One region of the Lysinibacillus sp. FJAT-14222 genome, then DNA from elsewhere that is predicted to be linked to it. Evidence: riboswitches for the same ligand, from Rfam matches in the RefSeq annotation. Region 1 holds a riboswitch; each other region holds the start of a gene.
What was found. Region 1 has a riboswitch for S-adenosylmethionine ahead of AN161_RS13350 (bifunctional homocysteine S-methyltransferase/methylenetetrahydrofolate reductase). Riboswitches for the same ligand answer to the same signal wherever they lie in the genome.
Positions count from the first base shown of each region.

Region 2: it holds a riboswitch for S-adenosylmethionine, as region 1 does, so the genes downstream of both, AN161_RS08025 (cyclase family protein) here and AN161_RS13350 (bifunctional homocysteine S-methyltransferase/methylenetetrahydrofolate reductase) in region 1, are expected to answer to the same signal.
Region 3: it holds a riboswitch for S-adenosylmethionine, as region 1 does, so the genes downstream of both, AN161_RS27420 (YezD family protein) here and AN161_RS13350 (bifunctional homocysteine S-methyltransferase/methylenetetrahydrofolate reductase) in region 1, are expected to answer to the same signal.
Region 4: it holds a riboswitch for S-adenosylmethionine, as region 1 does, so the genes downstream of both, AN161_RS04515 (methionine ABC transporter ATP-binding protein) here and AN161_RS13350 (bifunctional homocysteine S-methyltransferase/methylenetetrahydrofolate reductase) in region 1, are expected to answer to the same signal.

Region 1 is NZ_LIYL01000025.1:51,833-60,095, forward strand. Features, by position in the region: gene AN161_RS13340 (globin-coupled sensor protein) at 1-1,158, shown strand, start outside; gene AN161_RS13345 (protoporphyrinogen oxidase) at 1,308-2,696, shown strand; SAM riboswitch class I at 2,822-2,921, shown strand; gene AN161_RS13350 (bifunctional homocysteine S-methyltransferase/methylenetetrahydrofolate reductase) at 3,014-4,861, shown strand; gene metH (methionine synthase) at 4,854-8,263, shown strand, end outside.
Region 2 is NZ_LIYL01000018.1:49,990-58,252, reverse strand. Features, by position in the region: gene AN161_RS08055 (VOC family protein) at 1-126, opposite strand, end outside; partial or broken gene AN161_RS30555 (GNAT family N-acetyltransferase) at 197-320, opposite strand; gene AN161_RS08050 (aldo/keto reductase) at 488-1,333, shown strand; gene AN161_RS08045 (helix-turn-helix domain-containing protein) at 1,403-1,786, opposite strand; gene AN161_RS08040 (MFS transporter) at 1,895-3,082, shown strand; gene AN161_RS08035 (SMI1/KNR4 family protein) at 3,130-3,672, opposite strand; gene AN161_RS08030 (hypothetical protein) at 3,852-4,262, shown strand; SAM riboswitch class I at 4,400-4,506, shown strand; gene AN161_RS08025 (cyclase family protein) at 4,607-5,344, shown strand; gene AN161_RS08020 (DedA family protein) at 5,398-5,994, opposite strand; gene AN161_RS08015 (Cof-type HAD-IIB family hydrolase) at 6,224-6,997, opposite strand; gene AN161_RS08010 (DUF2225 domain-containing protein) at 7,589-8,263, shown strand, end outside.
Region 3 is NZ_LIYL01000016.1:54,744-63,006, forward strand. Features, by position in the region: gene AN161_RS07085 (hydantoinase/oxoprolinase family protein) at 1-253, opposite strand, end outside; gene AN161_RS30115 (hypothetical protein) at 616-834, shown strand; gene AN161_RS07095 (formate--tetrahydrofolate ligase) at 938-2,617, opposite strand; gene AN161_RS07100 (cold-shock protein) at 2,831-3,031, shown strand; gene AN161_RS07105 (VOC family protein) at 3,108-3,893, opposite strand; gene AN161_RS07110 (flavin reductase family protein) at 4,121-4,609, shown strand; gene AN161_RS27420 (YezD family protein) at 4,994-5,149, opposite strand; SAM riboswitch class I at 5,219-5,313, opposite strand; gene AN161_RS07115 (TetR/AcrR family transcriptional regulator) at 5,714-6,307, opposite strand; gene AN161_RS07120 (phosphopantothenoylcysteine decarboxylase) at 6,417-7,091, opposite strand; gene AN161_RS07125 (LysR family transcriptional regulator) at 7,206-8,081, opposite strand; gene AN161_RS07130 (DMT family transporter) at 8,216-8,263, shown strand, end outside.
Region 4 is NZ_LIYL01000010.1:135,510-143,772, reverse strand. Features, by position in the region: gene AN161_RS04535 (HEAT repeat domain-containing protein) at 1-691, opposite strand, end outside; gene AN161_RS04530 (response regulator) at 688-1,572, opposite strand; gene AN161_RS04525 (MetQ/NlpA family ABC transporter substrate-binding protein) at 2,215-3,072, opposite strand; gene AN161_RS04520 (methionine ABC transporter permease) at 3,204-3,872, opposite strand; gene AN161_RS04515 (methionine ABC transporter ATP-binding protein) at 3,862-4,890, opposite strand; SAM riboswitch class I at 5,175-5,279, opposite strand; gene AN161_RS04510 (thioredoxin family protein) at 5,336-5,647, opposite strand; gene AN161_RS04505 (hypothetical protein) at 5,663-6,004, opposite strand; gene gcvH (glycine cleavage system protein GcvH) at 6,190-6,570, opposite strand; gene AN161_RS04495 (arsenate reductase family protein) at 6,651-7,007, opposite strand; gene AN161_RS28535 (hypothetical protein) at 7,283-7,537, opposite strand; gene AN161_RS04490 (acyl-CoA dehydrogenase family protein) at 8,215-8,263, opposite strand, start outside.

The DNA.
Region 1 (8,263 bases):
CAATATTTAAAAGCCTTCCAACCTATTGTAGAAGGCAATATTGAACACATTGTTAATCGATTTTATGAAATGATTGGAACTGAACATAATTTAGTGGATATTATCAATAGACATAGTTCTGTGGAGAAGTTGAAAATCACATTACGACGTCATATTATTGAAATGTTTAATGGTACGATTGATGATGAGTTTTATCAAAGGCGAGTTAAAATTGCTAAGGTACATGTCCACATCGGACTTAAAACACAATGGTATATCTGTGCTTTTCAAGATTTGACAGCGTCACTTATTGACTTGGTTGAAGAGTGTATTAATCATCCAATGGATCAGTTCAATACAATTCGAGCTATTTCAAAAATTTCTAATTTTGAACAACAATTGGTTTTAGAAGCATTTGAGAATACGGTTGAGCAACTTCATGAAAATCTAGAACGTGGTAAAGAAGTGGTAGAGAAAAAGGTCGTAGAGTCTTCGGAAGGTCTTGCCACAATATCTCAGGAAACGAATAGCTCATTTCATCGCTTAAGTGGACAATCTGATGAAATTAAACAACTAGCGAAAAAATCACTTCAAGTGTCGACTATGGCTGAGAGTCAGGCATTAGAAGGTCGAGAAAGATTAAAGAGTCAATCACAAAATATGAGTAATATTATTTACTCACTTAATGATATAACTGAAAACATTGTACAGTTGACAGATATGTCAAAGGAAATGGAATCAATTATGAATGTTGTTACAAATATTGCTAATCAAACAAACTTGTTGGCTTTAAATGCGGCAATAGAAGCCGCTCGTGCTGGAGAAGCGGGTAAAGGCTTTAGTGTTGTTGCAGATGAAGTGAGAAAACTATCGATTCAAACGAAGGAATCTGTCACATCGGTAGCGATGTTACTACATAAAACAAATGAGCGGACAGATAAACTTGTTCAATCGCTTAGTAATATACAAGAAAAGGTAGCTTCTGGTGAGGAAAATATGGTAAAAACGGAAGGGCAATTTACTAACATATTGGAAGCTATGACAGAAGCCAAAGATCAAAATGGCCAGATGGAAAAAGAAATACAAACAATAGTAGAAACACTAAGTGAATTAGGTATTGCCTTTAATGAGGTTAAAAATTCTGCTGAAAAATTAGCTAGCTTTGCACAAAATCTCTAGAGGATATATGCTATTTGAACATAGAAAAAAATGGAGCTATCCAATGCGCTGGATAGCTCCATTTTTGCTAAATTTGTAAAGGGTTTAGCGTAATTTTCAGGTAAAAAAGTTTATACTGAATAAAGAACTAAAAATAGGGGCGATTTAATATGAAAACAGTTGTTGTATTAGGTGGCGGAATTACAGGATTGTGTACGATGCATTATTTGCAACGCCAAGTTCAGGAGAAAAACTTAGAAGTAAAGCTTGTGCTTGTAGAAAAAAATACATACCTTGGTGGCAAGCTTCACTCTGCATATGAACAAGGCTTCATCCTGGAAACAGGAGCAGATTCCATTGTAGCGCGTCATAAAGGTGTTATTGAATTAGTAGAGGAACTTAAATTTGAACAAAATCTTGTGTACAACGAAACAGGTATTTCGTATATTTACACAAATAATGAACTACATGCCATTCCAGCAGACTCAACGTTCGGTATTCCAATGAACTTACAATCTCTTGAGGAAAGCACACTTGTCTCACAAGAGGGTAAAGAAGCAGCATTAAAGGATTTAACAATGCCAAATGAAGGGTTTACAAAGGAAAGCTCTATTGGGGAATTTTTAACGTATTATTTAGGCGAGGAGCTTGTTCAAAACCAAATAGCGCCCGTACTTGCAGGTGTATATTCAGGAGATTTAAATCAACTTTCAATTGCTTCCACTTTACCGTATCTAATCGATTACAAAAATGATTTCGGTAGTATTATTAAAGGTTTCGATGCAAACAGGGAACAATTTGTGCAAGCTGCAAATAAAAAATTTATTTCCTTTAAAAATGGTTTATCATCACTAATTGATCGACTTGAAGAAACATTAACGGATGTAGAAATTATTAAGGGAATTGCCACTACTAGTGTTAAAAAGCAGGAGAATCAATACTCCGTTACATTAGCAAACGGTAAAATGATTGAAGCAAATCATGTTGTATTGGCACTTCCGAATGAATCGGTACAAAGCATATTGCAGGATGAATCTTTGAACCGCTATTTTGAACAATTCAATACTGCCTCCGCAATTACGATTTATTTAGGATTTGATGTACCCGATAATAGATTACCTGCAGATGGAACAGGCTATATTGTGTCACATAATTCGGATGTTATATGTAATGCAGCAACTTGGACAAGTCGCAAGTGGAAGCACACCTCAGCAGAAGGGAAATTACTTGTGCGACTTTTTTATAAGAGCATTAACCCTGAGTATGAGAGATTACGTTTAATGACAGATGAAGAGTTGGCAGCTGTTGCCCTAGAGGATGTAAGAAAAAGCTTGGGGATTGAGGAAAAACCAACTGTTGTTGATGTGACAAAATGGATCGACCAAATGCCGAAGTATGACTTGGCACATCGTGAAGCGTTGCAAGGTCTAGTACAAGAGCTTGAGAAAAACTATCCAAATCTATCAATAGCGGGATGCTCTTATTTTGGAGTAGGCATAGGTGCTTGTATTCAAAATGGTAAAAAAATTGGTGAGGAGCTTGCTGGAAAACTATCGTAATTGTTTGATTTAAAGCAAAATATAGTATTTCAGGTGGAAATTATCCTCTGTTCAGTGAAATAGTCTTGACTCAATCGTTCGTTAACGATATGATTCTTTTAATTATTTAAAAAATTCATACTACATTCTTATCAAGAGAAGCTGAGGGACTGGCCCTATGAAGCTTCAGCAACCAACTTATTGTCAGGTGCTAAATCCAGAAGACCATTGTGTCGAAGATGAGAAGGAAAAACAATTACGAAACGACGTAAAAGCCTTCTTTTTTTTTGAAAGAAGGCTTTTTTTATTTTAAAGATAAGGGAAGCGAGGCTAGTTTTATGGGATTGCTTGAAAAGTTAAAAACGCATGTTCTTACAGCAGATGGTGCAATTGGTACAGTATTATACGGCTATGGCTTGGAGTACTGTCATGAAGAAATGAATGTTCATAGACCTGAATTAATTGAAAAGATTCATAGAGAATATATAGCAGCTGGAGCCGATATTATTCAAACGAACACTTACGGAGCTAATGCCATAAAGTTAGCCCGCTATGGATTAGAATCACGTGTGCAGCAGTTTAATGAAGCCGCTATGACGATTGCCAAACGAGCAGCGGCAGATGGTGGACAATTTGTCTTGGGTACTATTGGGGGGATCCGTGGTATTCGAAAGAGTGACGCAACATTAGAGGAAATTTTAGCAACGGTTGAAGAGCAAGCAACTGTTTTACTTGCAGGAGTTCCAGACGGCCTTTTACTTGAAACATATTATGATTTTGAAGAGCTAACAGCAACTTTGACAATGCTACGAGCTAAAACAACATTACCGATTATTGCTCAAGTTTCTATGCATGAACCAGGAGTTTTGCAAAATGGAATGAGTTTAAATAACGCTTTACATGAACTTGAAGCGCTAGGTGCTGATATCGTAGGTGTTAACTGTCGCTTAGGTCCTCACCATACTATACAAGCATTTGAAGGTGTAGAGCTTCCTGAAAAGGCATTTATGTCAACGTATCCGAACGCATCTCTTCTTGATTTGGAGGATGGCCGTGTTGTTTATGAATCAGAAGCAGATTATTTTGGTCGAGCAGCTGTAGAGCTTCGAGATCAGGGGGTACGTTTAATCGGTGGCTGCTGTGGTACGACACCGAAGCATATTGCCGCGGCGAAAAAATACTTAGAGGAGCTATCTCCAGTAGAGGAAAAGCACGCGAAGCCAGAAAAAGTAGAGGTTGTACGTGAGGCAGAGCCACCAAATTATGAGCCATTACATGTAAAAGTAAAACGTGAACGCTCAGTTATAGTGGAGTTAGATACACCAAGACATTTAGAAATTGAAGGCTTTATTGAAGGTGCCCAAAAATTATATGAAGCAGGCGCAGATGTAGTCATGATGGCTGATAATTCACTTGCATCCCCAAGAATTAGTAATGTTGCAATGGGTGCCTTACTAAAAGAAACACATGGGGTACGCCCGTTGACACATATAACATGCCGAGATCGTAATTTAATTGGTCTTCAATCACATTTAATGGGATTAAATGCACTAGGCATTCATGATATTTTAGCAGTTACTGGAGATCCGACAAAGGTAGGCGATTTCCCAGGGGCGACTAGCGTTTATGACGTATCTTCAATGGAGCTAATCCAGTTAATAAAACAGTTAAATGAAGGAGTATCATTCTCAGGGAAACCTCTTCGTAAAAAGGCGAATTTCTCTGTAGCGGCTGCGTTTAATCCCAATGTACGTGTATTAGACCGAGCTGTAGCACGATTAGAAAAGAAGATTGAGCATGGGGCAGATTATTTTATTTCACAGCCTGTTTATTCAAAGGAAAAAATCGTGGAAATTTACGAGGCGACAAAGCATTTAGAAACACCAATTTATCTAGGCATTATGCCAGTAACGAGCTATAAAAGTGCGGAGTTCTTACATCATGAAGTGCCGGGCATCAAACTATCTGATGATGCGTTAGCCCGCATGAAGGCTTGTGGTGATGATAAAGAACGCGCAACACTAGAAGGAATTGCAATTGCCAAGGAGTTAGTAGAAGTAGCAGCGGAATATTTCAATGGTATTTACCTCATCACACCATTTTTGCGCTATGATATGACACTAGAATTGATGGAATTTATTGAGCAATTGGATGAACAGAAAAAAGGGGTAAGTATAAATGGCTAAGCACTTGATTGAAGAACAATTAGAAAAACGAATTTTAATTCTTGATGGCGCAATGGGTACAATGCTACAAAATGAAAATTTATCAGCAGAGGATTTTGGCGGCGAGGAATATGATGGCTGTAATGAAAATCTTGTGCTAACTAGACCAGATGTGCTTGAAAAAATTCATGGAAAATATTTAGAGGCTGGAGCAGATATTATTTGTACAAATACATTTGGAAGTACTCCACTTGTATTAAATGAATATGATCTTGGTACGAAAGCAGAAGAGATTAATAAACGCGCTGTAGAAATTGCACGCAAAGTAGTGGATGAGTTTTCAACGTCCGATTGGCCTCGTTTTGTAGCGGGGGCTATGGGACCAACTACAAAAACTTTGTCAGTTACAGGTGGTATTACATTTGAAGAGTTAGAGGAAAACTTTTATGTTCAGGCGAAGGCACTAATCGAAGCTGGAGCCGATGTTCTGTTGTTGGAAACGAGTCAGGATATGTTGAATGTTAAGGCAGGTACACTGGGTGTATCTCGTGCTTTTGAAACAACTGGAAAAGAGCTACCTGTGATGATATCAGGAACAATTGAACCTATGGGTACGACACTTGCTGGTCAAACAATTGATGCTTTTTACATTTCCATCGAGCATATTAAGCCATTGTCAGTTGGCCTAAACTGTGCGACTGGGCCAGAGTTTATGACTGATCATATTCGTTCACTAGCAGAGCTTTCAACAGGCTATATTAGCTGTTATCCGAATGCAGGCTTACCTGACGAGGAGGGCTGCTATCATGAGTCGCCTGAATCATTGTCACGGAAGCTAAAAGGCTTTGCTGAAAAGGGCTGGCTGAATATTGTCGGAGGCTGCTGTGGTACAACGCCAGCGCATATTGCTGCTATTCGAGAGGTGCTAAAGGACGAAAAGCCTCGACAATTACCAGATGCAACACATGGTCATGTAGTATCAGGTATCGAGCCATTGGTGTATGACGACTCTATGCGTCCATTATTTATTGGAGAACGGACAAATGTAATCGGCTCTCGTAAATTTAAAAATTTAATTATTGATGGGAAGTTTGAGGAAGCAGCAGAAATCGCGCGTGCTCAGGTGAAAAATGGAGCACATGTTATCGATATTTGTTTAGCAAATCCTGACCGTGATGAACTAGCCGATATACGTGGCTTTATGCAGGAGGTTGTAAAAAAAGTAAAAGTACCTCTTGTAATTGACTCAACAGATGAAAAAGTAATTGAGGAAGCACTTAAGTTTTCTCAAGGGAAAACCATCATTAATTCGATTAACTTAGAGGATGGCGAAGAGCGTTTTGACGCAGTTTTACCGCTAGTGAAAAAATATGGTGCCTCTTTAGTTGTGGGTACGATTGATGAGCAAGGTATGGCGGTTGACCGACATCGCAAGCTAGAGATTGCTGAGCGTTCCTATAAATTGTTAACAGAAAAGTGGGGTATTGCTCCTGAAGATATTATCTTTGATCCACTAATGTTCCCAGTAGGTACGGGAGATGAACAGTATATTGGCTCGGCACTCGAAACGGTGGAAGGAATTCGCCTGATTAAAGAAAAAATGCCTCGTACATTAACGGTGCTTGGTGTAAGTAATATTTCATTCGGATTACCACCCGTAGGTCGTGAAGTATTGAATGCCGTGTATTTATATCATTGTACACAGGCTGGTTTAGATTATGCAATTGTGAATACGGAGAAGTTAGAACGTTATGCATCGATTCCAGAGGCAGAGATTAAGCTAGCAAATGATTTACTCTTTCATACAAATGATGAAACATTAGCTGTCTTCACGGATTTCTATCGTGATAAAAAGAAGGAAAAAACAGAGGCAGATATTCCGAAAACAGTAGAAGGTCGCTTAGCTTACTATATTTTAGAGGGTACAAAAGAAGGGCTTATTGAAGATTTAGAGGCTGCTCGTGAAATTTTCGAAACACCGCTTGCTATTATTAATGGACCATTAATGGATGGAATGGCAGAGGTTGGCCGCTTATTTAACGATAATCAGCTGATCGTAGCAGAAGTATTACAATCAGCAGGGGTTATGAAGGCAGCGGTGGCACATTTAGAGCAATTTATGGAGAAAGATGAAGAGAGTGCTGGCAAGGGGAAGATGGTACTTGCAACTGTAAAAGGCGATGTGCATGATATTGGGAAAAACCTTGTTGATATTATTTTAAGTAATAATGGCTATAGGGTGATTGATCTTGGCATCAAAGTAACACCTGCCCAGTTAATAGAAGCGATTCGCAAGGAAAAGCCAGATTTCATCGGGCTTTCAGGCTTACTTGTAAAATCAGCGCAGCAAATGGTTATTACAGCTCAAGATTTCAAGGAAGCAGGTATTGACGTACCTATTTTAGTAGGGGGAGCGGCATTATCCCGTCGCTTTACTGAAACAAAAATTGCCGGCGAATATAATGGACCTGTCATTTATTCAAAGGATGCGATGCAAGGATTAGAGCAGGCAAATAGGTTAATGGGGACAGATACACGTGCAGATTTCTTAGCTGAAATTAAGGAATCGCGTGAAAAACGCTTAGAGGCAGACGAAAAAAGAGCGGCTCGCCCTATAAAAGAAGTAACTATAAAGCCTGTACGCACAATAAAGGAAGCGTCTGTCTTTCTACCAGCAGATGTGCGCCGCCATGTAAAGAGAGAATATGCTGTTTCGCATTTATATCCATATGTTAATATGCGGACATTACTTGGACATCACCTAGGTTTAAAGGGTCAAGTACAGCAATTACTTGATGCTGGCGATGCAAGAGCAACGGAGTTAAAAGATTTAGTTGACGATTATTTACAAAGGGACCTATTGAAACCATCAGGTATGTATCAGTTTTTCCCTGCACAAGCAGATGGGGATGATGTAGTTGTTTATGATCCAGCAGATAGCAAAACAGAAATTGAACGATTTACCTTCCCGCGTCAGCAAGTTGAACCGTTTTTATGTCTTGCAGATTTCCTAAAAACAGTTGAAAGCGATGAAATGGACTATATTGCCTTAATGGTGGTAACGGCAGGACAAGGGGTTATGGCAAAGGCTCGTCAGCTAAAAGAGGAAGGGAAATTCCTTGAAAGTCATGCATTACAATCTACAGCCCTTGAACTTGCAGAAGGCTTTGCGGAGCGTATGCACCAAGAGATTCGTGACCAGTGGGGCTTCCCAGATGCGACAGATTTTACAATGCGTGATCGTTTCGCGGCAAAATATCAAGGACAGCGCTTCTCATTCGGCTATCCTGCATGTCCAAACTTAGAGGATCAAGAGAAATTGTTCGGTTTATTAAAACCAGAGGACATTGGTGTTCATTTAACGGAAGGCTTTATGATGGAGCCAGAAGCTTCTGTTTCAGCAATTGTCTTTGCACATCCAGA
Region 2 (8,263 bases), on a different contig from region 1:
GAAAATAACATCTGGATTTGTTTCCTCACCATAAACAATTACTTCAAATCCCAGACCCTCTCGATAAAATCTAAGAGACTCGACCATATCTTTTACACCCAACGTAATTAAATTTAAACGATTCATCTCTCCATCTCCTTTATAAAAGTTTCAATATACTTATTCTATTTCGAGCATTGAATCCCCTTCTATCCACTCATTTTGCTTCAGACCAAATACTTTTTGTATAAGCCATTTTTCAATCCGCAACGTTCCATATTATTTTGACTAATGGATGCGAATTTTGCATGACCTATCATTAAACTACAATTTTGTTTGAGGCCGATCCTCGTAAACTAATAAAAATTTCTTACAGCGAACCATTGATATCTCACAAAAGTAACCTCCACGTTTCTATGAAACCAAAAAGTGCGTACTTTTTTTTGCACTGGCATGAAAGCATAATAAGAAAGCAACAGAGCACTAACAAAAATCGGAGGACAGAAAAATGATCAATCATTTACAAGATACAATCACATTAAATAATGGCTTACAAATGCCAGGAATGGGCTTAGGCGTATTCCAAATCGAAAATGATACTACTGCAGAAATCGTTAAAAATGCGATTGAGGTCGGTTACCGTAGTATCGATACTGCCGCTATTTACGGCAATGAAGCAGGTGTTGGTGATGGCATTAGACAAGCATTAGCATCTACAGGTTTAAAACGTGAGGAATTATTTATTACCTCCAAAGTATGGAACGATAGCTTGAGCTTTGAGGAGACAATCGCAGCATACGAGGAAAGCTTAGAAAAATTAGGGTTAGATTATTTAGATCTCTATCTTATCCATTGGCCAGGTAAAAATAAGTATGAAGAGGCTTGGAAGGCTCTCGAGGATTTATACGAGGAAGGAAAAATCAAAGCGATTGGAGTATGTAACTTCCACGTAGAACACTTACAGAATTTATTAACATTTGCTCGCATTACACCAGTTATTAACCAAGTGGAATTCCATCCACGATTACAACAAGCAGAGCTTCGTTCATTCTGCGAAGAGCACAATATACAACTGGAGGCTTGGGCGCCATTAATGCAAGGTGGGCTTCTTGAAGATGAAACTATTTCAAAAATAGCTAAAAAATACGGGAAATCAAATCCTCAAGTTATATTACGCTGGGATATTCAAAATGGTATCGTCACAATTCCAAAATCTGTGCGTAAAGAACGTATGATTCAAAACGCTGAGATTTTTGATTTCACTCTAACTGATGAAGAGGTGGCGATCATTAACGCTATGAATCTAGAACAACGTGTTGGACCAAACCCAGATGAATTTGATTTTGTCATGTAAACGATAGCTATGTAAACGTGAAAGAGACTGTCCTATTTTTTTCTCTTAGACAGTCTCTTTCCAATCTATTTAAGACGTATGCTTTATCGCGATATCTTCATCACGTTGCATTAACAGTACATCTTCACCTTTATCTTGTAGCATTTCGATATGTTTTTCACCCCAAGTGCAGAGGATGTTCAGCACTGGGTCCATTTCTTGACCATAGGGCGTTAACGAATATTCAACTTTTGGCGGTACTTGATTGAAAACCTTGCGATTAATTAATCCAGACTGCTCTAATTCACGCAATTGGTTTGTTAGCATTTTTTGCGAAATGCCTGGAATCAATCGGCGAAATTCATTCGTACGAATCTTACCATGGTGGGTCAGATGACAAAGAATGACTGGTTTCCATTTACCCCCAATTACTTCAAGAGTGGCTTCAACACCAATATTATAAACTTTTTTCATTGTAAACCCCCTGTAATATTCAAAAGTAACTAAAAGTACTCTACATAACTTTTTAGTATGTATGAATATTACTATACACTATACGAAAAATCAAAGGAGATATTAAGAATGAACGAAACAAAAGTGCCGAATGCTAAACTAACATTACTCGCACTAGCGATCAGTGCTTTTGGTATTGGCTCTACAGAATTTATAAGCGTCGGACTTCTTCCATTAATTACAGAAGATTTTAACATAACGTTAAGTACTGCGGGTTTAACCGTATCCATATATGCACTAGGTGTAACGATTGGTGCACCGCTTTTAACAGCGTTAACATCGCGCCTTAGTCGTAAAAATGTGTTATTGCTCGTTATGGTGCTTTTTATTATCGGTAATTTACTTGCAGCTCTAGCACCCTTATTTTCAATTCTACTAATCGGCCGTGTTATTTCAGCATTAGCACATGGCGTCTTTATGTCTATCGCCTCTGTTATAGCTGCAGATGTTGTGGCACCTAATAGACGAGCAAGTGCAATAGCTATTATGTTCACAGGGTTAACAGTAGCAACTGTGACAGGTGTCCCATTAGGAACTTTTATTGGACAAGTTACTGACTGGCGAATGTCGTTCATTTTCATTGTCGTTATTGGTATTATCGGATTAATTAGTAATGCTCTGCTTGTACCTAGTCAATTATCAAAAGGCAATCCAATATCTATTCGCGATATCTGGAAAGTATTGGGGAACATACGAATGCTATTAATTCTCTTTATTACAGCAATCGGATACGGTGGCGTGTTTGTTGTATACACATACATTTCCCCTATATTAGAACAATATATGGGCTACTCACCTCGGGCAATTGTATTCATCTTAGTTGTATTTGGTATTTGTGTCGCTATCGGCAATACATTAGGTGGTCATTTTGCTAATAGTAATCCTTTACGTTCAATCTTTATTATCTTTATTGGCTTAGCATTAGCATTACTGGGTATCAACTTCTTTTTAGAATCATCGATCATTGGATTAATGATGGTCCTTATGATGGGGCTATTTATGTTTATGAATGTTCCAGGATTACAGCTTTATGCCGTTCAACTTTCAGAAAAATATATACCATCAGCTATCTCAATGGCTTCAGCATTAAATATTTCGGCCTTTAACATTGGCATTTTTCTAGGATCATACATTGGAGGATTCATTATTCGCCACCAATCATTAGCCCACACACCTATATACGGATTCATCTTGGTTATGCTTGCGGCAATGACTACACTTCTATGGTTAATCTTTGATAGAAACAAACAAGGATAAAAGAAAGGAAGCCTTAACCATAACTGAGGCTTCCTTTTTGCTATTTATCATATTTTAAGGAAAGTATCGTCAAAATATGCCTTGAAATTTGGATAAAGATAATCCAATGACGCTTTAATATCAGCACTATCATCAAATAAAATTTCATGTTCAATTTCATATATTGCACAATTTTCTTCATTCGCATTATTTAAATTGATGCAAATAATTTTTCCATACTCTTCATCCCATGAAAAAGGGAGATATCCTAAACTACATAACGATGGATTATACATATCTCTAACGTTATTTAAAGGTTCATCAATACTTTGATTGGGTATTACATCAAAATAATGGTTATAAGTTGAAATAAAAGCTTTATACCACTCAGGAAATTTAAGTCCAAACTCTTTTTCTAAAGCTTGTATATCATCTTCAGTTACTTTAGAAGGGATCAGCTTCCATCTTGACCATTCCCCATCAATATCCGCTAATTTCATCTGGTCTGGAACATCTGGACACATCCATCTGCAAAACCCCTCCTTCGAAACTTGATTATAACGCTCATAGTAAATTTCAAAACCATTCTTAATGTATTCACGAATATTCATCTAAAGAACTCCTTTTTTAAATTGGACAGACTAGCTTTATTGTTTAGAAGCCTAGTCCATGAAGGTACTTATATATAGTCATATTACTTGGGTAACACTTAGTCTGCTTAAGCCATTAACACCGAAAAACATTGTTGTACATAAGATAGGATATCAGCTATAGGATAGGAGGAATTTAGTTGTATTACAATCCTTATCCGTATTTTGTCTATCCAAACTATTATCCAACATGGGCAATGGCACATCAACAAGGCACTAGTCAATTTTCAAGACATCTAGCAATGCCGGCGAACCCGACAAATAGCAATCCATTTCCATCCGTCAATACAAGTAAATTGAAAACTTCTGCAAAACGGATTAAGGTTATTATGCGGCAAGCACAATTACTTACGGATAAAATTGAAGAATCTGAGCAATTTGCACATGATCTTATGGACGCTGCACAGCTGTCAAATAAAACGGAAGTTGAAAAATTAATATCGTCAACGGGTGTCACCATGAAGTTCGAAACTAACTATACACCGGATCGTATTCGTATAATATTTACTGATAGCGACTGTTGTAAACTAACATTAATTTTAAGTTGGTGAAATTCCAACTCTTTTGAATAGGCTCCGAAAGTGTTGAAAATTATTTTTAACCTTGTATCCCTATTGAACTTGTAAACTATAAAAAAATATGCTAAAGTATTTGTAATCATTATTTCTGAAAATTCTTATATTGCTTTTTCTTATCAAGAGAGACGGAGGGATTGGCCCTATGAAGTCTCAGCAACCAGCCTATATAGGTATGGTGCTAATTCCAATTGGCGAAATTTAGCCTTGAAGATGAGAAGACTTACTTTAGTTGCTTTGCACAAGAGTCCTCTTTCTACAAGGAGGGCTCTTTTTTATTGTTGCATCCAAAAATAATTAAAAGAAAGCAGGAAGATATTATGACAAACGAACTTTTACAAGCAATTCAACTATTGAAATCGAAAGAATGGGTAGATTTAACACATACATTTGGTCCTAATTCTCCCCACTTCTTTATGTTTGATGATGCAAAATTTGAAACAGTATTCTCCCATGATGATGGCTTCCTTGCGCAGCAATTTACTTTCCCTGGGCAATATGGAACACATATTGACCCACCTATCCATTTTGTGCGAGATACACGCTATTTAGAGGATTTGGAGCTAAAAGAACTAGTTCTACCACTAATCGTTATCGATAAATCTAAGGAAGCCGAAATTAATAACGACCTCACATTAAGTGTTCAAGATATTCTTGATTTTGAGGCTGAATATGGGGAAATCGAAGCAGGTACCTTCGTTGCGCTGCGTACGGATTGGAGTAAACGTTGGCCAGATAAAGAGGCTTTCAGTAACAAAGATGCGGATGGTAGTAATCATATTCCTGGCTGGGGATTAGAAGCGTTACAATTTTTATTCAACGCACGAAAAGTAAGTGCTATAGGCCACGAAACCTTTGATACGGATTCAGCAGCTGATTTTCGTAAAAATGGTAAGCTAGATGGCGAATATTTTGTGCTTGAGCAAGATACTTACCAAATTGAGCTGATGACAAATTTGGATAAGCTACCTCCAAAAGGCGCTGCTATATTCAATATTGTACCAAAGCCTGAAAAAGCGTCTGGATTCCCTGTTCGTTCATTTGCAATATTGCCTTAAACGATAAAAAGGTCTGGTTCACAACCTGAGTAGGTATTGAATCAGACCTTTTTTTACTTTGGCGAATTCCTTTTTTTGAAAATAAAATAAACGATTAGCATTAGTATTAGGAACAATACTATAAGATAAATACTGTAGCGGGATAAATAGACCCCAACATAACGCCAGTTCTCCCCAAGTACCTTTCCTAAGGTAATAAAAGTAAATGTCCAAATAACTGCTCCCGTATAGGCAAAGAAAGCAAATTTTTTATAAGGATAATTATTGATAGCCGCAATATATGCTGTAAGATGACGCACACCAGGAATAAAATATCCTATTAATAATAATCCCGGCCCTATTTTTGCAAATAATTTTCTAGTAAAGTCAATTTTCTGTTCAGTAATGTGGATTTTTGGACCGTATTTTTGCAATAACGGTAGCCCAAATCTATAGCCTATATAGTAGCTCAGAGTAATTCCCCCTACCGCACCTACCATAGCGCTGATTAAAGCTGGAATATGTGCGAGAGTTTCTTTATATACGCTATATCCTACATATGTTAAAAATATCTCATCGGGAAGTGGCAGCCCAACAATCCCGCCAACTAGGATAAGAATGATGCCAAAATACCCGTAATGTTCTATTAGAGATTGCACGTGATGCGCCATAAATCCTTCCCACCTAAAGCATAATGAATTTCTTTTTACAGATAGCTTTATATTAACTCAAAGTAAACAATATTATGAGTATTATGACTTCAACACAATTTTCTCAGGATTTATTATCACTGCCTTGTAGATTGTATAGATGGAAAAATTATTTCTTTATAAAAACTTTCTCCAATGTTGTATAGTGGTCGATTCATGCTATAAATCTCATTTCTCGGCTACTACTCTATTAAATTATTTGCAGCTCACGTAGAGCATAATCAATCCCGTCCTCAGTTGATTTCTTCGTTACATAATTAGCGACATTTTTTAATGCTTCACTACCGTTACCCATTGCAATACCAAAGCCGACCTGCTCCAGCATATCGATATCATTATCTCCATCGCCAAAAGCAAGTGCTTCTTCAGGACTCAAGTCGAAATAATCTAGTACCGCCTGGACAGCAATAGATTTGGAAACATCCTGTTGCAAAACATTTGTAATATAAGGGTGCCACCTTTTAAATAATAAATGAGGGAATTTTGAAGTATACTTTTTCTCAATATCCTCATCGCCATATAAACACATTAAGTAAACCTCTTGCGTTAAAATATCTTCATTAATATCAGGAAACTCTAGCAAAGATAATGTTTCTTGCATAGCTTTTAATGTCTTTTCTTCTTGGACGTTATTCATCGATAATTGTTCTGTAAAAAATGATAGACTTTGTTTATTGTCTTCAGCAAAAGCCTTAACTGCGTGGACAATTTCCTTTGCAATAGGCATTTTATGTATTACTCGATCTTGATACTTAACATGGGCACCATTAGCTGTAATAAACGTTTCTATGCCTATGTTTCTTAAATCTTGGCACATTGACAAGGGTCTTCCTGTAGCAGCAACAATATGAATTCCTTTGTTTTTTAATTGCTTAATAGCGGTTCTTGTACTTTCTTCAATACGACCATCTTCATAATTAACAAGCGTTCCATCTACGTCAAAAAATACAATTTTATAATCCATCTTTCGCTCCTTATCGTTTTACACAATTTTATTAGGTATATCGATTAGAGGAACCTCACCATAACATGGCCCACTTCGGGTAACACCTGTGACGATGATCTCCAAGAAGTCGCTCAGCCCTACTCCGATCACCCTAATATAAATGTCATTTTCCACTACAGGCGAGTGTTGAGTGACTCCCCTTTGTTTCTTAATAATAATCCTATATTTCCCTAATCAATATACTTGTAATTTTACATTAAGAAACATCTTTATACCAAAATCACGAAATAGGCATTATCGCCTACACATTCAACTTTATAATAAAAACATCAATAATTATTTAAATTTGTACGTTATTTGACAAACTAAAACGAATGTATAACTTGCTTTAACTACACCGATAAATACTATTACGGGTACATATCGAAATTCCAAATAACTAAGAAAATAATGAACATTTTTATTTTAATAATTCTAAAGGAGTATACCAAAGAACATAGAATTGTTAATATAAAGGTAACTAAATTAAACACATTGAACGATACTGTCCATCGTATAAATAGAACAAAAGAAATAATAATCGTTTTTTATGTAAAGGAGTTGATTCTTATGGCATTTAACATTTACTACTATGAAAGTAGTGTGGATTGCAAGTTTTGCAAGAAGCATTTTACCACATATAAAGTACGCCCTAATCGATATAAAATTATCGAAGAACAAACAGACTTCATGCCAGTTTATGAAGGTTTAAACCCGTTATTGTATGAAGTTGCCGTTTGTCCACATTGTGGCTATGCTTACCACAAATCTATGACAAGAACATATGGACCTTTCATGCTTCTTATTGATGAGCTATACATAAAAGAGCTTCAAAAACCAATGGATATGTGCAAGGAACGTACAATCGATGATGCCATTGTAAGCATTAAATTAGCTTATCTTGTATCAAGAGCATCCATGGAAGAGTCACTTCTTATGGCCAATTTCGCTTTAAAAATAGCCTGGCTATATCGCTTAAAAAATGATGAGGAATCGGAAATGCGCTACCTTTTTGCTGCTAGAGATTTTTACAGTAAATCTTTTGCATCCAATCAAGAGGGCGGAGAGAGAATTCAATATTTACATGCAGAATTAAGCCTCCGACTTGGAGATATTGCTGAGGCGAAAAAAGGATTCTCTCGATTAATAGCAGATCGAAATGTTTCCAATAAATATAGAAAACTGGCACGAAATCGATGGGAAAACTATAAATATGATGAGCAACCGAACAACGCAAATAAAACT
Region 3 (8,263 bases), on a different contig from region 1:
CACGGAAACCCTTTGTCGTGATTAAACCGACTATGCCTCCTTTTCTTTCTGTTAACGTGTTAATAATGACCGTAGAACCATGAATAAAAGATTCGACCAGTGAATCTTCTGTTACATGTCGTTCTAATACGTTCAGTATGCCGTCCTCAAAATGGCCCGGAGTCGTATGCCCCTTGTCAAAATGAAGATTTCCCTTTTCATCTGTATACACTAAATCGGTAAAAGTACCGCCAATATCTGTTGCTATTTTCAAGTTTCCACCCCTATGTGTTTCTATTATCGATACAGCGTTTCTTTTTAAATTAAAATAAATTATATTTAAAATAAAAAGAAAATTCAATATATTTTTAAAATAAATTTTATTTGACACTAGAATTCAAAGTGACAATCCGCTACCCTTTCCCAAAATCAGTATATTGATGTTCCTTCTCTTTCTTTATAAGAACATGAAAAAGACTCTAGCTATTAACCAGAGTCCTAACTATCACAATTTAGACTAACTAAGAGCCTGTAACACATTTTCATCCTTATGAATCGGTAGCATTCTACTATTCCACTAAATGACCATCATAATGAGACAAGACAGCTCATATCTTCTAGCATGAGAGGATGATCCTGTTGAAAAGCCTGTTTGAAAATGTAAACCTGTTAGAGAACGTATATCAAATATCTATAGCAGTTCTACTCTTATGCTCAGTTTTTTCTGTTAGACTTTTAAAAAAATTAAAGCGTGCAAGAAACCTTTCTTTTTTTGAATATACAATGTATATCATCATTCGAATTGCAATTTTTTTATGGTTAGCTAGTTTTCTCCTTATTGAATATGGGGCATAAATAGTTTGATCACTCTTTATTACTAAATTTAAAAAAGCTGCCCTTTATTTAAAGGAACAGCTTGTGTTGTATTTATTTTTTTTACGTATTCTTGTATTTCTTTTTAGAACAATCCTACCGCATGCCCTTCATTATCAACATCCATACGCAATGCAGCAGGTGCTTTTGGTAAACCTGGCATTGTCATAATATCCCCAGTTAAGCAAACTAGGAAGCCTGCACCAAGCTTTGGAATAACCTCACGAATTGTTACCGTGAAGCCTTCTGGACGACCGAGTAAACTTGGTTGGTCGGATAAAGAATACTGCGTTTTCGCCATACAAATCGGCAGAGAATCCCAACCGAATTTTTCGATTTGGGTGATTTGCTTTTTCGCTTGGTCGGTAAATTGCACATCTTTCCCACCATATACTTTTTGCACGATTGTACGTACTTTTTCCTCAATAGATTCTGAAACATCATATAAAGGTGAGAAATTGTTTTCTTCCTCAAGTACAGCTAACACTTGTTCTGCTAGGGCTAGACCACCTTTACCGCCCTCTTCCCAAACGTTTGTACGTGCAATGCGTACATGCTTCTCTTGACACCAGTTTAATACTGCTGCAAGCTCAGCCTCTGTATCTGTAATAAAGCGATTTAACGCGATAATTGGTTCAACACCAAATGTACGAATTGTCTCCACATGCTTCTCTAGGTTTTCAATCCCTTGTAAAAGTGCTTCTACATTTTCGCCAACTAGTTCTGTTTTCGCTACACCGCCATGCATTTTTAATGCACGAATCGTTGCTACGATAACAACTGCACTTGGCTTAAAGCCTCCTTTACGCGCTTTAATGTTCATGAATTTTTCAGCACCTAAATCTGAACCAAAGCCCGCTTCCGTTACAACAATATCAGCTAATTTACGTGCAGTTTGTGTCGCCATTATCGAGTTACAACCATGTGCGATGTTGGCAAATGGTCCACCGTGAATAATGGCAGGTGTCCCTTCAAGCGTTTGAACTAAGTTTGGTTTAAAAGCATCTTTTAATAATAATGTTAAGGAACCTTCCACTTGAAGATCACGTACGAATACGGGCTCACGATCAAATGTATAACCGATCACGATGCTTGCTAAACGTTCACGTAAATCTTCAATGCTTGTAGCTAAACAGAAGACTGCCATTATTTCTGATGCAACGGTAATGTCGAAGCCGTCCTCACGTGGCATCCCTTGTACAGGACCACCGAGACCCACAACTACTTTACGAAGGGCACGGTCATTTAAATCCATTACACGCTTCCAAATAATACGACGAGGGTCAATGTTTAATGCATTTCCTTGGTGGATATGATTATCAATAAATGCTGATAATGCATTATTCGCTGTCGTAATCGCGTGCAGGTCGCCTGTGAAATGCAAATTAATATCTTCCATCGGTACAACCTGTGCATATCCACCACCTGTTGCGCCACCTTTTACACCCATTACAGGACCGAGTGATGGCTCACGTAAAGCAACAGCAACATTTTTATCCAATTGATGAAGTGCGTCAGCAAGTCCAACAGTTACAGTTGATTTCCCTTCACCTGCTGGAGTTGGACTAATGGCTGTTACTAATACAACCTTTGCGTCCTCACCCCGTGCTGTAATTTTTAATGGATCAATTTTTGCTTTGTAGCGACCATACTGTTCAAGTGCATCCTCTGGAATGCCTGCAGCTTTCGCTATTTCTGTAATAGGCTTCATAACCGCTTGACTAGCGATTTCTAGATCTGTTAAAGGTTGATTTTTCGTTGTCATTTGGCATCCTACTTTCTATGTTGTTCAATTCCATTATAGACTTTATTGTGAAATAAATCATAGTTAGTTATACAAGCATTTCGACAATCAATTGACAACTTTGCTCAATTCATGTATGTTCTAAGTGAAAATGCATTTTTTCTCATTTTCGCAGGTTATGTCACGACTTAATTGATTTAGTTCTACATTCAAGCGCATTGGAGGCGAATGCTTATGCAACAGGGAAGCGTAAAGTGGTTCAATAATGAAAAAGGTTACGGCTTTATTGAATGTGATGATGGAGAAGATGTATTTGTACATTTTACGGGCATCCAAGAGGAAGGCTTCCGTACACTTGAAGAAGGTCAAAAGGTATCATTTGATGTAGTGGAAGGTAATCGTGGACCACAGGCGTCAAATGTTGTTAAATTATAAACACAAAGGAGCTGTTCGTTGGATGAACGGCTCCTTTTTTCTAAATGCTCCTAATTTTCTTCTAAGCGCTATAGCTTCAACGATTGATCCAATAAAAAGCAGTTGGAAAAACTAGCGTTTCCTTCATTCTGTCAGTATCTTTAAGTGTCACCCCAAACGGCCCTTCATTTAAATGACCTAGCGTTAGAGCAGTTGCAGCAACTTCTTCATAAAAATCTAAACGAATATTTGGTAATTGCAAGGAAATAAACTGTGCATGTTGCTCAGGTTCTGGTAGTTGTAATACTTCCTGCCATAATTTAATAGTAGTTTGCACATCTTTTACATAAAATTGCACGGACTCCATCGTTATTGATTGTTTCATATCAATGGCGCCACTTGCCTTTAATTGTGCAACACGTTCCTCATCTGCATCAGCCCACTCGATCAAAAAGGGAAAATCAATTGCCTGGCCTGGTTTCCCAAAATGCAATAGCTTCCATTCTACCACGGAGCCATCTGGTCTTGTGCGACTACAAGCGTCAGGTCCATACACTTCAAAGCCAAGTGCACGCAAACGTCGTCCCTCTTCCTCAATATTTTTTGTACGTAATGCAATTCGTGAAAAACCATAGCGCTCGTTAGTACGCTTAAACGTATAATGTAGGGAATAAGGTAATTTCGCAGCATTTTCAAATAAATCACGATCATAGATTGCTATTTGCTCTATATAGTTTAATCCAAAGTAGCTTAACGAATTGTATGTCCCCCACATTGTGTGTTGACCACCGTTAACTGTATGGATATTGCGTTTGTTTAAGAAAACCTGTGTATTTTCTGGTGATTGAACTTGGTGAACTAGATGGTCAAAATATAATGTCATGACTAAACCCCCTCTTTTTTCACTCTATTATATACTTTACCTGTTAGTTTTATTGGTTTAAAATAAAATTAAGAATATTCCAATTATTAAGGAGTTACTATATTTTGTGATGACTATTTTTAGATGCACGCGACGAAATAACTACCGTGCAGATGGTTAATCAAAAAAGGTTTTTCATTTCCATAAATCAATGGTATATTCACATAAAATATCAAGAGGTGATTAGAATGACAGACAGAGTAGCAGCTTTTAAATTAGCATTAGGTAATTATCCAACAGGCGTTACGGTTGTCACAGCTTGTAATGATGCAGATGAACCTATTGGCATAACTGTCAATTCCTTTGCGTCAGTCTCCATAGATCCACTCCTTATTTTATGGTCGCTCGATAAAAAATCACAGCTGCATCCATATTTTACAGCAGCCGACAAGTTTGCTGTCAATATTTTAGCGAGCAATCAGGAGCATTTATGTACGCTATTTTCAAGTAAAATACCGGATCGTTTCGCTCAGGCAAAGTGGTCAACTTCCGTTCACGGTCTTCCGATTTTACACGATACAGTAGCCACTTTACAATGTAAAACATTTCAGCAAATCGATGCGGGAGATCATACGATACTTATTGGGCAGGTCATAGAAATTGATAATGCACAGAAGGAGCCCCTACTCTATCATCGTAGACATATTGGTGAAATCCCTAATAGTTTTTATGAATAAAACATCTTCAAGTAAGTAGAATACATGCAAAAACAGGATGATTCGTCGAAATCAATCCTGTTTTTTGTATCATATACAATTGCTGAATATTTAGCCATACTTGAATTTATGAATTAAAAGTAACTGTTTTTAAACTTTATTTAATTGATGGGGTAATGTTGAAAATATATGATACCTATTTTCAGTAGTTTTATTATTTCTCCCACGGAAGGTGATATGCTAATCATCAACCCTATTTTTCAGACTAACACCAAAACCACCCTACTACAATGAACAAGTAACCCGCTCCTTTAGCCAGCCGCTAAACAAAAAAGGCCACAAATAAACGAAGGAAATAATCCTGCTTGTGGTCCTCAAAGATCTGGTCAACTGTCATCATATTGTTTACTTTTTCTGTGGAAATCTCTGCTTTTCAAGTCTGTTAATTTGAACAATGACACCATCTTGAATCGTAATGTGTACTTCTCCAAATTCTAAATGTTGAATTGCCTTTGCAATTGCCTCTAGTTTTTTGTCATCTACCTTTGCCTGTTGAGTCATCCGATTCACCCCTTCTTTTTCATTCTTTTTTGTACAAAAGAGGCCAACGCATCAAATTGATTCATAGCCCCCTTATCTCTCAGATAGCTCTGTTGGATTTGGCGCCTACAATAATGATCACCGAGGCTTTATGGGTCAAGTCCCTCCACTTCTTTTGATAGGAATATTACGTTTCTTGGAAATAATTCTATAATTCTGAAAACCTATTGTCAATATAAATATTACAAAACCTAGCTGAATACTATGTAATTGAGTAAAAAGAAGTATTTTAATATCGATTTCGCCTCGGCGTAATTGCCGCTGTCGTTACAAAAAACATTTGCTGAATGAAAATAAAAATAAAGGGCTAACCATTGTTTAGTTAGCCCACATACAGAAATTATTTTATTCCATTACTTCATTTCTAATTCAAAAAGTGTAAAATTTATCCAAAAAAACTCACTACACTAATGTTACACTGACATTTTATTGCAAACATGTTTTTTAGAAATCCTTATGGAATTATCTTTACCTTGTTACATTTCTCAAAATCTATTCAATCAGACCTCTATTGTAGCTGCTTCTCTATATTTTCCCTTTTTGCTCTCTGAACACACTATCTACAGCTTCCTGCCATATCTCTTTATAATCTAATTCAATTCCAGTCAACATAAAATTGCCGATATTATCGTAGACCATCGCAAGCATATGAGCTTTTGCTTTAATATTTGAATCGCAAATTGCCTCAATTTGTACAGCGTATTTCAATAAATCATAAAAGCCGTCTAAAAAACATGCTTGGAGCTCTAAAAGCCTTTTCATATATTTTTCATCTCGGGAAGCTAACAGCATATATTGATTAAATATTTTATTAAAATGTATGTCTTTTTCCTGTTGCTCAATTGACATGTAGCCAATTTCCAATAGCTTTTGTATTAGATTGTCCTTCGAAATGTCTGTATAATTAAATGTAATTTCAAGTTTAATTTCTTTATAGATTTCTTCAAACAAATATTCAATTAGTTGATCTTTAGATTGAAAATAATAGTAGATAGCTGGTTTGGATATCCCTACCTCTTTAGCAATCATGGATAGACTTGTTTTATCAAATCCATTTTCAGAAAACATAACGTACGCAACTTCTAAAATTTTTTTAAATGTTTGTTCTGAATTACCCATATGACCCCTCCATTTTTTACCTAACGTTTAGTAAATAATAATCTAAATCATTACCTAAAACAATAATAAAACAAAAACTGTGCAGATCTTTGCCTACACAGTTTTCTCTTTAATCATTTTGTAAAAAATCCATTAATGCTTTCGCTGTTTTTTGCTTGCCCATAATCTTTATTGGTTCGCCTTCAGCCGGTACAATCCAGTGTGGCTCATCTCCTCCATATAAAGACTGTGAGCTATTAGCTACCATAAACTGAGCGTTGGCCGACTCCATCCGTAGACGTGCGCGGGACAGTAAAAAATCCTCATCATCTGTTGCCTCGAGTTTAAAGCCTACTAAAGTAACATTCGGCTGCCACTCTTTTATTTGACCTAATACTTTAGGCGCCTTTTTAAAGTGAATAATAGGTGGCTCATCAGATGGCATTTTACCTGCTTCCTCCATTAAATTCCCTGATTGGTCATATACTTTATCAATGAGCCAATCAGAACCAGCAGCAGCCATAATAACGATATCCACCTTTTCTTCCTGAACAGCATGTCGAACTTTCTCGCCTAAATCTTCTATACCTTCAAATCGAATGGTACGCATTTTATCTTTGTTTGTTGGCAGCTGCGCAAAATAACCATGCATATACAATACGTTTGCCCCAGCCGCTAGTGCCGCCTCAGCTAAATAACAGCCCATCGACCCTTTTGATAAATTCGTATGCCCACGCACACGATCCCATTTTTCAAGTGTTCCCCCACTTGTAATGAGTACGGTCTTACCTCGTAATGTCCCCATACACTCACCTTTTTCTAAAAAAATATACAAATACTATTTTAACGTAATGCTATGTTATGCATCAATGTTGTTTTTATAGGGTATATCGCGAACCACAAAGAGTTAGATTTAAAGTTATTTCATATTTTGTTCTTTTAACCAGGAACTTAATATCTCCGCAAATTTCTTTGTCACCGGTGATGCCTGGTGTTTCATAGCAATTCCAATTGTGCGATAGCCACCTTGTTTCAAAGGAATTGCCTTTAATGTAAGCGGCAAATTATTTATAACTAATTTCGGTAAAATACTAATTCCTAGCTGGTGAGAAATCATCGAAATGATCCCTACATCTTCTGATAGTTCAAAGCGAATATTTGGCTTTACATGATATTGCTCCAAAATTACATTTACATCATTTGTCCCTTTATGCGAATTCAAGATAAATGGCATATCTTCTAATTCAACAATATCAATTTCTGCTTTATCATAAAGCGGGCTTTTATCGGAGACAATACACAGCAATGGATCCTGCTGTAGTTCGGTAAACTGAAATTGCCCAGAATTTTGACCATTTAAAAATCCTGCATCCACCTCTCCACTCAGTAGCCATTGTTCAATTTCATAATAATCTCCCTCTCGCAATTCGACTTGTATACCAGGAAATTGATTGTCCATAATACGAACAATTTCCGGCATCCAGTTTGAGGAGATACTTGAAATTACGCCAATTCGCACTTTCCCACGAGTAACGCCAAGTATATGTGCTGCTTCCTGCTGTAATAGCTCCTCTGCGTCGAGGACATGTCTCATTGCTCTTAGCATTGTATCTCCTTCGCTAGTTAACGTGACACCCGCTCGACTTCTGTGAATGAGTGCAAAGCCGAACTCCTTTTCTAAGCTTGAGACAGCGTGACTTACAGCAGATTGGGTTAAACCTAAAGCCTCCGCTGCTCTTGTAAAGCTTGCTACCTCAGCCACTTTATTCAAAATCTCATATTTCACTAAACTCATTGTCTTTTTCCTCTAATACATGAATTTTTTTAATACTAATCATTATAAACATTCGTTTTACTAATCACAATACAAGATATATAGTAATTTTTAGTATGAAAACTGTTTTAGTACAGGGATGGTAGGTGAGCATAATGAGTATCCAAGGAAAAGCAAATTTATTGATGGTTATTGTGACAATG
Region 4 (8,263 bases), on a different contig from region 1:
TTAACTGATCAATATATTGCATATTTCTTTTTACAGCTGCTGTATCAATTGCAGCAAATTGGATATTTTTTGTCCAGCTATCAAAGTCTTCAAATAATCGAATAAATACGTCATCCTCTAACAATACAAATAATCTTCTATATTCGCTTTCAGAATAATTGACACTCGACTCTTTAATTTTTTCGATAAACAATTCCGGTTGGAAGATAGAGTAAATTTTTAACAGCTGGAAATATTCCTCCTCCGAAATTTTGGTTTTTTCGAATTGTTGACATGTGTCTAATAATGCCTCTATCTGTAAATCAGCAATACGATATAAAGCATTCATCCTAATGCTCCATCGTTTACTGGATAAATCCTTTTCGTAAAACTCTTTTAAATAGAGATTAGAAAACTCTTTTATTTTATGTTCAACTTTTTCATTGATTATATTTTTCAAATAAGATGAAAAGATTATTTCTATAGCTGCTACTTGAGCTCTTCCGCGGGGGACAAGCACTATAGAGAAAATTTCATCATTGATTAAATAGTTGTACCAATGCTGTGCAGAGTTTTGTAAAAAAGTATCACGCGCTTCTGCAAAACGAATCTCTCGCTTACGCTGAACAAGTATATAGATCGTAAATAAAAATAAAACTACTAATAAAACACCGCTGACCGTTAAAAGAAAAGGAATCGACAGCTTGATCATAGCCAAAACCTCGCAAAAGTGTTCTTAATTTTTGCTTCTAACAAACGTAAATTAAATGGTTTTACGATATATTCATCGACGCCACCTTCATACGCATTAAGTGTCGCACCTTCTGAATTTCGTTCTGACATCATATAAATGATGAATTTTTTCTCATTCGGCATTTCTCGCAAAATGTGCAAAATTTCTAAGCCATTTTTACGTGGTAAAATATCGTTCATCACAACTAAATGCATATGGCCTGTTTTATAGCTATCAGACTGTAAAAAACTATAGCCATCTTCATAGGTAGACACGTCTAAAGTAAAATGAGGAATATCTAAATTTTTGAGCGTCGTTTCTAGCACTTTTCTAAAGATTGCATTTTGTTCAATAATGCTTACCTTTACTTGCTCCGTTGGTTGTACTCTATAATCTGTAACCTGTTCTATTGACCAAATCGGCTGTTCGTCATCTGCTAGTTTGTGCTTATTTTTATCTAACAAAGTTTCAAAGGTAACGCTATTATTCCTTATTTCAGTAATGGAGGCTTTCAACTCTATTTGCTTAAATTCCCTTTCTTGCTTTAGAATTGCAAAAATTCGTTTTAAAAAGGCCTTTACCTCTACTTCACTACTTTGTAGAAAAAATATTCCCCAATGCATGCCATCTGCTAGTTGGAAAAGTAAATCAGTTTTTCGTATTTTTGATTTTAGAAAAGCTGAAATTTGATGATTCACTTGATTACGTTCTATATCCGTTCCTTGTGAGGAATTCGCTACTTTAAAAAAGACTGCAGTCATTGTTAAACGTGAGCGAATAACACTCTCACGCAAAATTTCAAAATAACCCTTCACATCATGCTCCTGCATGATGTCTTCTGCGATGATTAATTTATTCATTGTTGTTCACTCCAGTTGATGTAAGAAGTATTTCATTCTCTTCAATTATTTTTCTATCATTTTTTTGATTTATAAACACAACAACTATAGTAATAAAGATCACTAACCAATTTCTATACAAAATATTTGGTAAATCGATTACTTTTAAAATATATTATATTTTTGCTATAAACTACAGAATAAGATCACATTTAATGAAAAGTTATATTTTTCTGATAAACGATAGCCTTTTAGTTTATCTATTTAAACAAGAAAAAAAAGGGAAATGTAAGCCTTAATACTCACATACCCTTTCGAACTGTAGATAAACACTACTTTGGTTGCATATAAAACTGTATGGTAATTTTATGACAGACACCGCCATTTAGCATTTTGTGAGGGACATCTCGTTTTACTCTAGTAAGTCTATGTGGTGAGGCTTGCCTTGTAATAGCTATAATACTATTTTGTTTCAGCTTGTCGGCTCATCCTGTGATAAGGAACCGTTGATTTTTCACGGAGTGACGAGGAAATTGAAGCCAAGCCCGCGGAAAGCGCCAACTCGTGAAAATCAGCCTCTGTTTATTGATATTATTCTTTTGTCGACAAGCAAAAAGGGTATGTAAGCTTTCATACTTACATACCCTTTTTGATAAATTATAATTATTTAACTGGTACAACTGAGCCTTTCCATTCTTCAAGAATGAAGTCTTGGATTTCTTTAGATTTTAATACTTCTATTAATTTTTTAATTTCTGTTTTTGTTTCATCACCAGCACGTACAGCGATAATGTTAACATACGGAGATTCTTTATCTTCAAGAGAAATTGAATCTTCTAATGGATTTAAGCCGTTATCAATTGCAAAGTTCGAGTTGATAAGAACTGCATCACCTTCATTATTTTCATACATTTGTACAAGCATTTCAGGCGCTGTATTTGCATCGAATTTGAAGTTTTTAGGATTTTCTTCAATATCTTTTATTTCTGCTGCTGTTTTATCAATACCATCTTTCAATTTAATTAAGCCCTTAGCTTCTAATAATGAAAGCATACGACCGTGGTCTGAAACTGAGCTAGAAAGTAAAATTGTTGCACCTTTTGGTAGATCCTCAAGAGATTTATATTTTTTAGAGTAAATTCCGATTGGTTCAATATGAATGGCACCAGCATTTACAAAATCATAGCCATTTTCTTTCATGCTAAGCTCTAAGAAAGGTAGATGTTGGAAATAGTTTGCATCAAGTTCGCCAGATTCTAAATGTTGGTTTGGTAATACATAGTCTTGATATGTTTCAATTTTAAGATCGATACCTTCTTTAGCTAAAATTGGTTTTGCTTTTTCGAGAATAACCGCATGAGGTGTATTAGAAGCACCTACTGTTAATGTTACGTTTTCTTTACTGTCTGATGTATCACCAGATGATGCGTTTGAGCCTGTATCTTCTTTTTTACCAGCACCACAAGCGGCTAAAGCTAGTACTAATACTGATAAAAATAATCCTGCTAATAACTTCTTCATTTTATTGCACTCCCTTTTTTATAATTAAAATATGTTAGCGGTATAAAACCGAAATAACCTCTTAGATGTTCGTAGCGAGATGCTCTTTTTTTGTGAGCAAGTTTCTTTACTACAATTTTATTAGCGCCTGTTTAGCGTTTATCTGTTTTGGCTGTAATCATATCGCCAATCCATTGAATAATAAATACTACTATTAAGATTAAAATAGTTGCCATTAATGTCACATCTTCGCGATTACGTTGGAAGCCGTCTAAAAAGGCTAAGTTTCCTAGACCGCCAGCACCGATAATACCTGCCATCGCAGTATAGCCAACAAGTGCTACAGCCGTTACAGTAACACCAGAAATAAGAGCTGGTAATGATTCTGGAATTAATACTTTCCAAATAATCGTTGACGTTTTAGCACCCATTGAACGAGCTGCTTCAATAACACCTTTATCAATTTCCCGTAAGGCAATTAATACCATTCGTGCATAGAATGGTGCAGCCCCTATAATTAGTGCTGGTAAAGCTGCATTTGCTCCACGAATTGTGCCAAGTAAAAATTTTGTAAATGGAATTAATAAGATAATCAAAACGATAAATGGAATAGAACGGAAAATGTTAACGATTGAGCCTGTTAAAAAGTTAACAAGTTTATTGGCCCATAGTTGGTTTGGACTTGTTAAAAATAATAAGATCCCAATTACTAATCCAAGTATAAATGTGATAACCGTAGAGATTGTTGTCATGTACAATGTTTCATACGTAGCGTCCCACATTTTTTCCCAGTCGACGTTCGGAAAAAGACTAGTTAACATTTGCAATCACCTCCGTTTGTACTTCGACTGTATTTAAGTAGCTAAGTGCAGCAGCAACATTCGCCTCTGAGCCATCGATTTGCACAACAAGTGTACCGTACGCGCCATTTTTCGTTTGCGAAATATTACCATGTACAATACTTACTTCCACATCAAACTGTTTTACAAGATGTGAAATGACAGGTTGCTCTGTTTTTTCTCCTACAAAAACTAGTTTGACAAGTTGTCCATTAGGATAATTTGCTTTAATTTGTGCCACAGTTTCCTGTGTTTCCTTCGTATCTGTAATTTGAGAAACGAATTTTTTCGTAATAGCTGCTTGTGGAGCTTGGAATACTTGTAATACTTCACCACGTTCTACAATTTCTCCAGCTTCCATAACTGCTACACGATGACAAATTTTGCGAATAACGTGCATTTCATGTGTGATTAACACAATCGTTAAACCTAATCGTTCGTTAATATCGACAAGGAGATCAAGGATAGCATCTGTTGTCTCCGGATCGAGTGCAGATGTTGCCTCATCACATAACAATACCTCTGGATCATTAGCTAGCGCACGAGCAATACCTACACGTTGCTTTTGTCCCCCTGATAGTTGGGATGGATATGCTTTAGCGCGCCCTTCTAAGCCAACTAATGTGATCAATTCTTTCACACGTGCTTCACGTTGTGCCTTTGGAACACCTGCGATTTCTAGTGGGAAAGAGATGTTTTCTTCAACAGTTCTAGACCAAAGTAAATTGAAATGCTGGAAAATCATACTAACCTTTTGTCTAGCATCTCTGAGCTTTTGCCCCTTTATGGATGAAAATTCTTGATTGTTAACCGTCACCGTACCAGATGTAGGCTTTTCTAAACCATTTAACAAACGAATCATTGTACTTTTACCAGCGCCACTATAGCCGATAATGCCAAAAATTTCACCTTTATTGATAGAAAGGTTGACGTCTTTGACTGCTGTTAATTCGCCATTCGCGGTTTTGTATTTCTTTGTAATATTTTGAAGCTGGATCATAGCGAATTCTCCTTTTCTTCTTATATCAATTATGCCTCGGCATAATTGCGTCCGGAATCGGCTTTGTGCTTAGGCCTGCATGATGCAGGTCAATTAGCCGTTATCGCATGGATGCGATGGTTTTAGGCTAATATCCCCTAAGAACTCCTTTCCGATTCCATGACATCCGCCGGAGGCTTTAACTTCTTTCAGCGGGTGTTTGGACACCCGCTGAAAGAAGTTAAAAAAACCCCTTCACTTATAGACAAGTAGAAGGGGTCACGTAACTTATACGCTAAACCGTTCTCTCATCTTTCAAAGATAAAATCTTTGGGTGATTTGGCACCTTTTCACATTGTGATGGTTGCCGGGCTTCATAGGGCACTTCCCTCCGCCGCTCTTCATAAGAGTTCGATATATTTAATGTTTTAGTAATATATTTGTTACTTTACCATGCTCATAAAATTCAGTCAATTGATTTTTTTAATAATTCGTATAAAAATGGTACGGATTGGAATGCATAGATTTTTTCTGTCACTTTTCCGCCATCGCAGACGAGTAAACATGGTACACTTTCGATTTTATTATCAAAAGCGATTTGCTCTAAAAAATTAATATTTGCTTTGCCCATTTTTAGCTGTGGCAGTAATTGCTCGATAATCGTCATCATTTTCGATGCTACTGCACACGTTCCGCACATAGGCGTATATAAATAAAAGGCAGCTTTTTCACCCGACTGTACAGCCGCGTCCCACTGCTCTTTTGACCATTCTTCCATCTTTTTCACGCAACCTTACAAAATATATTCATTATGGATTGAGAAATGTGCACGAAGCAATATCATCGCTAACACTTTTCTCGGAGTTGTCTCAACTTCTTTATATGTTGGCATCGTACGTAAATGCTCTGCCTCTGGATAATGTCTGTCCATTAATGCCCGTAGCTTATCACCCGATGTATCTGCATCAAAAAATGTATAAAGTTCCCAGCTCTCATATGGATCGAGTAGCTCTTCTAATTGATGCACACCAATTGTGCCATTCGTACAAAGTATTATAACATCCTCACTTAAAATAGGCTCTATTTGAAGCTTATCCGAACGGCCTTCGACAATTAAGCATTTTCCCTCGAACATCACGCCACCCCCATTTAGACATATCCCTTCTAGTCCATTATATCAATTACGCTCTGTCGCTGATAATGTTAGACACCCATTGATAAGAGGCTATACTTGCCTTCATCTCACCAGTTATAGTGGCAGGATGATTGAAGATAATAAAAAACGCCGGTGATTTCCGACGTTTTTTATTATGGCTTGTCTTATTCAGCAATCATTTCTTCGTATTGCTCTGCTGTCATAAGTTTTTCAATTTCTGATGCGTCAGCAGGCTCTACAACGACCATCCATGCTTTTTCATATGGTGATTCATTAACGAATTCTGGGCTATCTTCTAAATCTGCATTTACTTCAACTACTGTACCTGAGATTGGTGCGTATAATTCAGAAACTGTTTTTACAGATTCTACACTACCGAATGGATCGTCTGTTTTGATTTCATCGCCAACTTGTGGAAGTTCAACGAAAACGATATCTCCAAGTTCAGATTGTGCGAAGTGAGAAATACCGATACGTACTTTACCATCTTCTACTTTTACCCATTCGTGCTCTTCAGAGTATCGTAAGTCTTTAGGTGTGCTCATGCAAAAAACCCCTCCATAAATATGTAATATATTCATTTTCAGTGTGCCATACTTCTTCCATAAAAACAAGATTAAAAGCGTTATTTCCAAGCTTGCTCAAAATCTGATTCTTTAAACCCTAAAGTAACTTTAGTTCCATCAGTTACAATCGGACGTTTAATTAACATACCATCTGAAGCAAGCAGTTCAAGCTGCTCCTCCTCAGTCATTTCAGCAAGCTTATCCTTCAAGCCAAGCTCACGATATTTCATACCAGAAGTATTAAAAAATTTCTTTAAAGGTAGTTCACTTGCTTGCCATAAGCTTGTTAATTCGTCCTTTGTAGGCGGTTGTTCGACAATGTGTACCTCTTCGTATGAAATTCCATTGTTATCTAGCCATTTTTGAGCTTTTTTACAAGTAGTACATTTCGGATATTGAATAAATTGAATCGTCATTTATAGGCTCCTCTACTATCATTTTAGGAACTACATTTTCAGTGTATCCCTCATTTTCTGTAGTATACCATCATAACCGTTACGAACCAAAATGAAACTCTTCATGCCAAAGCATAGGGTTGATTTCCGTTCCGGCTGGGCGCTTTGTTGCTGACGCTACGCTTTCGCACAGAGCAAAGTTTCCTGGGGGAGAGCGTCGAGCCGCTTCCTCCGCTTTGTTGTTGCTGTCGCTTCACTTTCGCACATATAAAACATTTGCTGCCGCTACGTTAGCACTACGCTTTCGCACAGAAAACATCCGCTTCGTGCAGGGTCTCGCCTATCTCGCTTTCACTGCGGGAAGCTTTGCTCTGCGACGAAAGCGAAGCGACAGGAGCACTCGAGTAGCCTTCCACTACAATCAGCAATAGTGTAGAACTTTTATTAAATTTATGCATTTCAAAAGTGAATGAATCTGGCAACGCACCATAATTGAATAGATCATAACAGTGACGTAATTGTACATTCGTTGTTACCCTTCGCTTTCGCACAAACAAAACCCTTTTGCTATAAAACGACATATCAGAGGATACATGCTATGTGAATTAGTTGTTTTACGTTCCGACTGGGCGACACAATAAAATTAAAGGATTCACACACAGTTTTGTGTATGAATCCTTTTTTGCTCTTTGTAAGGTGGATGTCGATAAAATTCAGAAGTTGGGGGATAAAACGTGAAAGTTAGTCGATAAAATTCAAAAGTTGGGCGATAAAACGTGAAAGTTAGTCGATAAAATTCAAAAGTTGGGCGATAAAACGGAAAAGTTCTCCGATAAAACACAAAAGTTAGATGACATTTTGTTAAAACATTTGTCATGTGGATAAGTTGATCTTCGTGCCGGCTGGGCGACTCCTTGGGGATCAGCGTCACAGATGAGACCCTGGAGCGAGCCGGCAGAGGAACGAAGGCTAAAAACATCACGTCCTGTGATAACGCCTTCGTGACCAACATCGTGTTGGCCCAAGCGGCTCATCGGACGCCCCCAGGAAGCTTTGTGCGAAAGCGTAGCGACAGCAACAATGTTTAATCTGCGCGAATGCGAAGCGTCAGCAACAAAGCGAGTAGCCTGGAACGGAAATCCCCCCTCATTTTGCAAGAGCTATACTTTTATTTCCAACGAAAAAACCTAGCTATCACATCTCGGATAGCTAGGTTAAGTCTGCTATATTAAACTACAAATTTTTCTGCTTCAATTAATTTAACAGAAGCTTCGCGT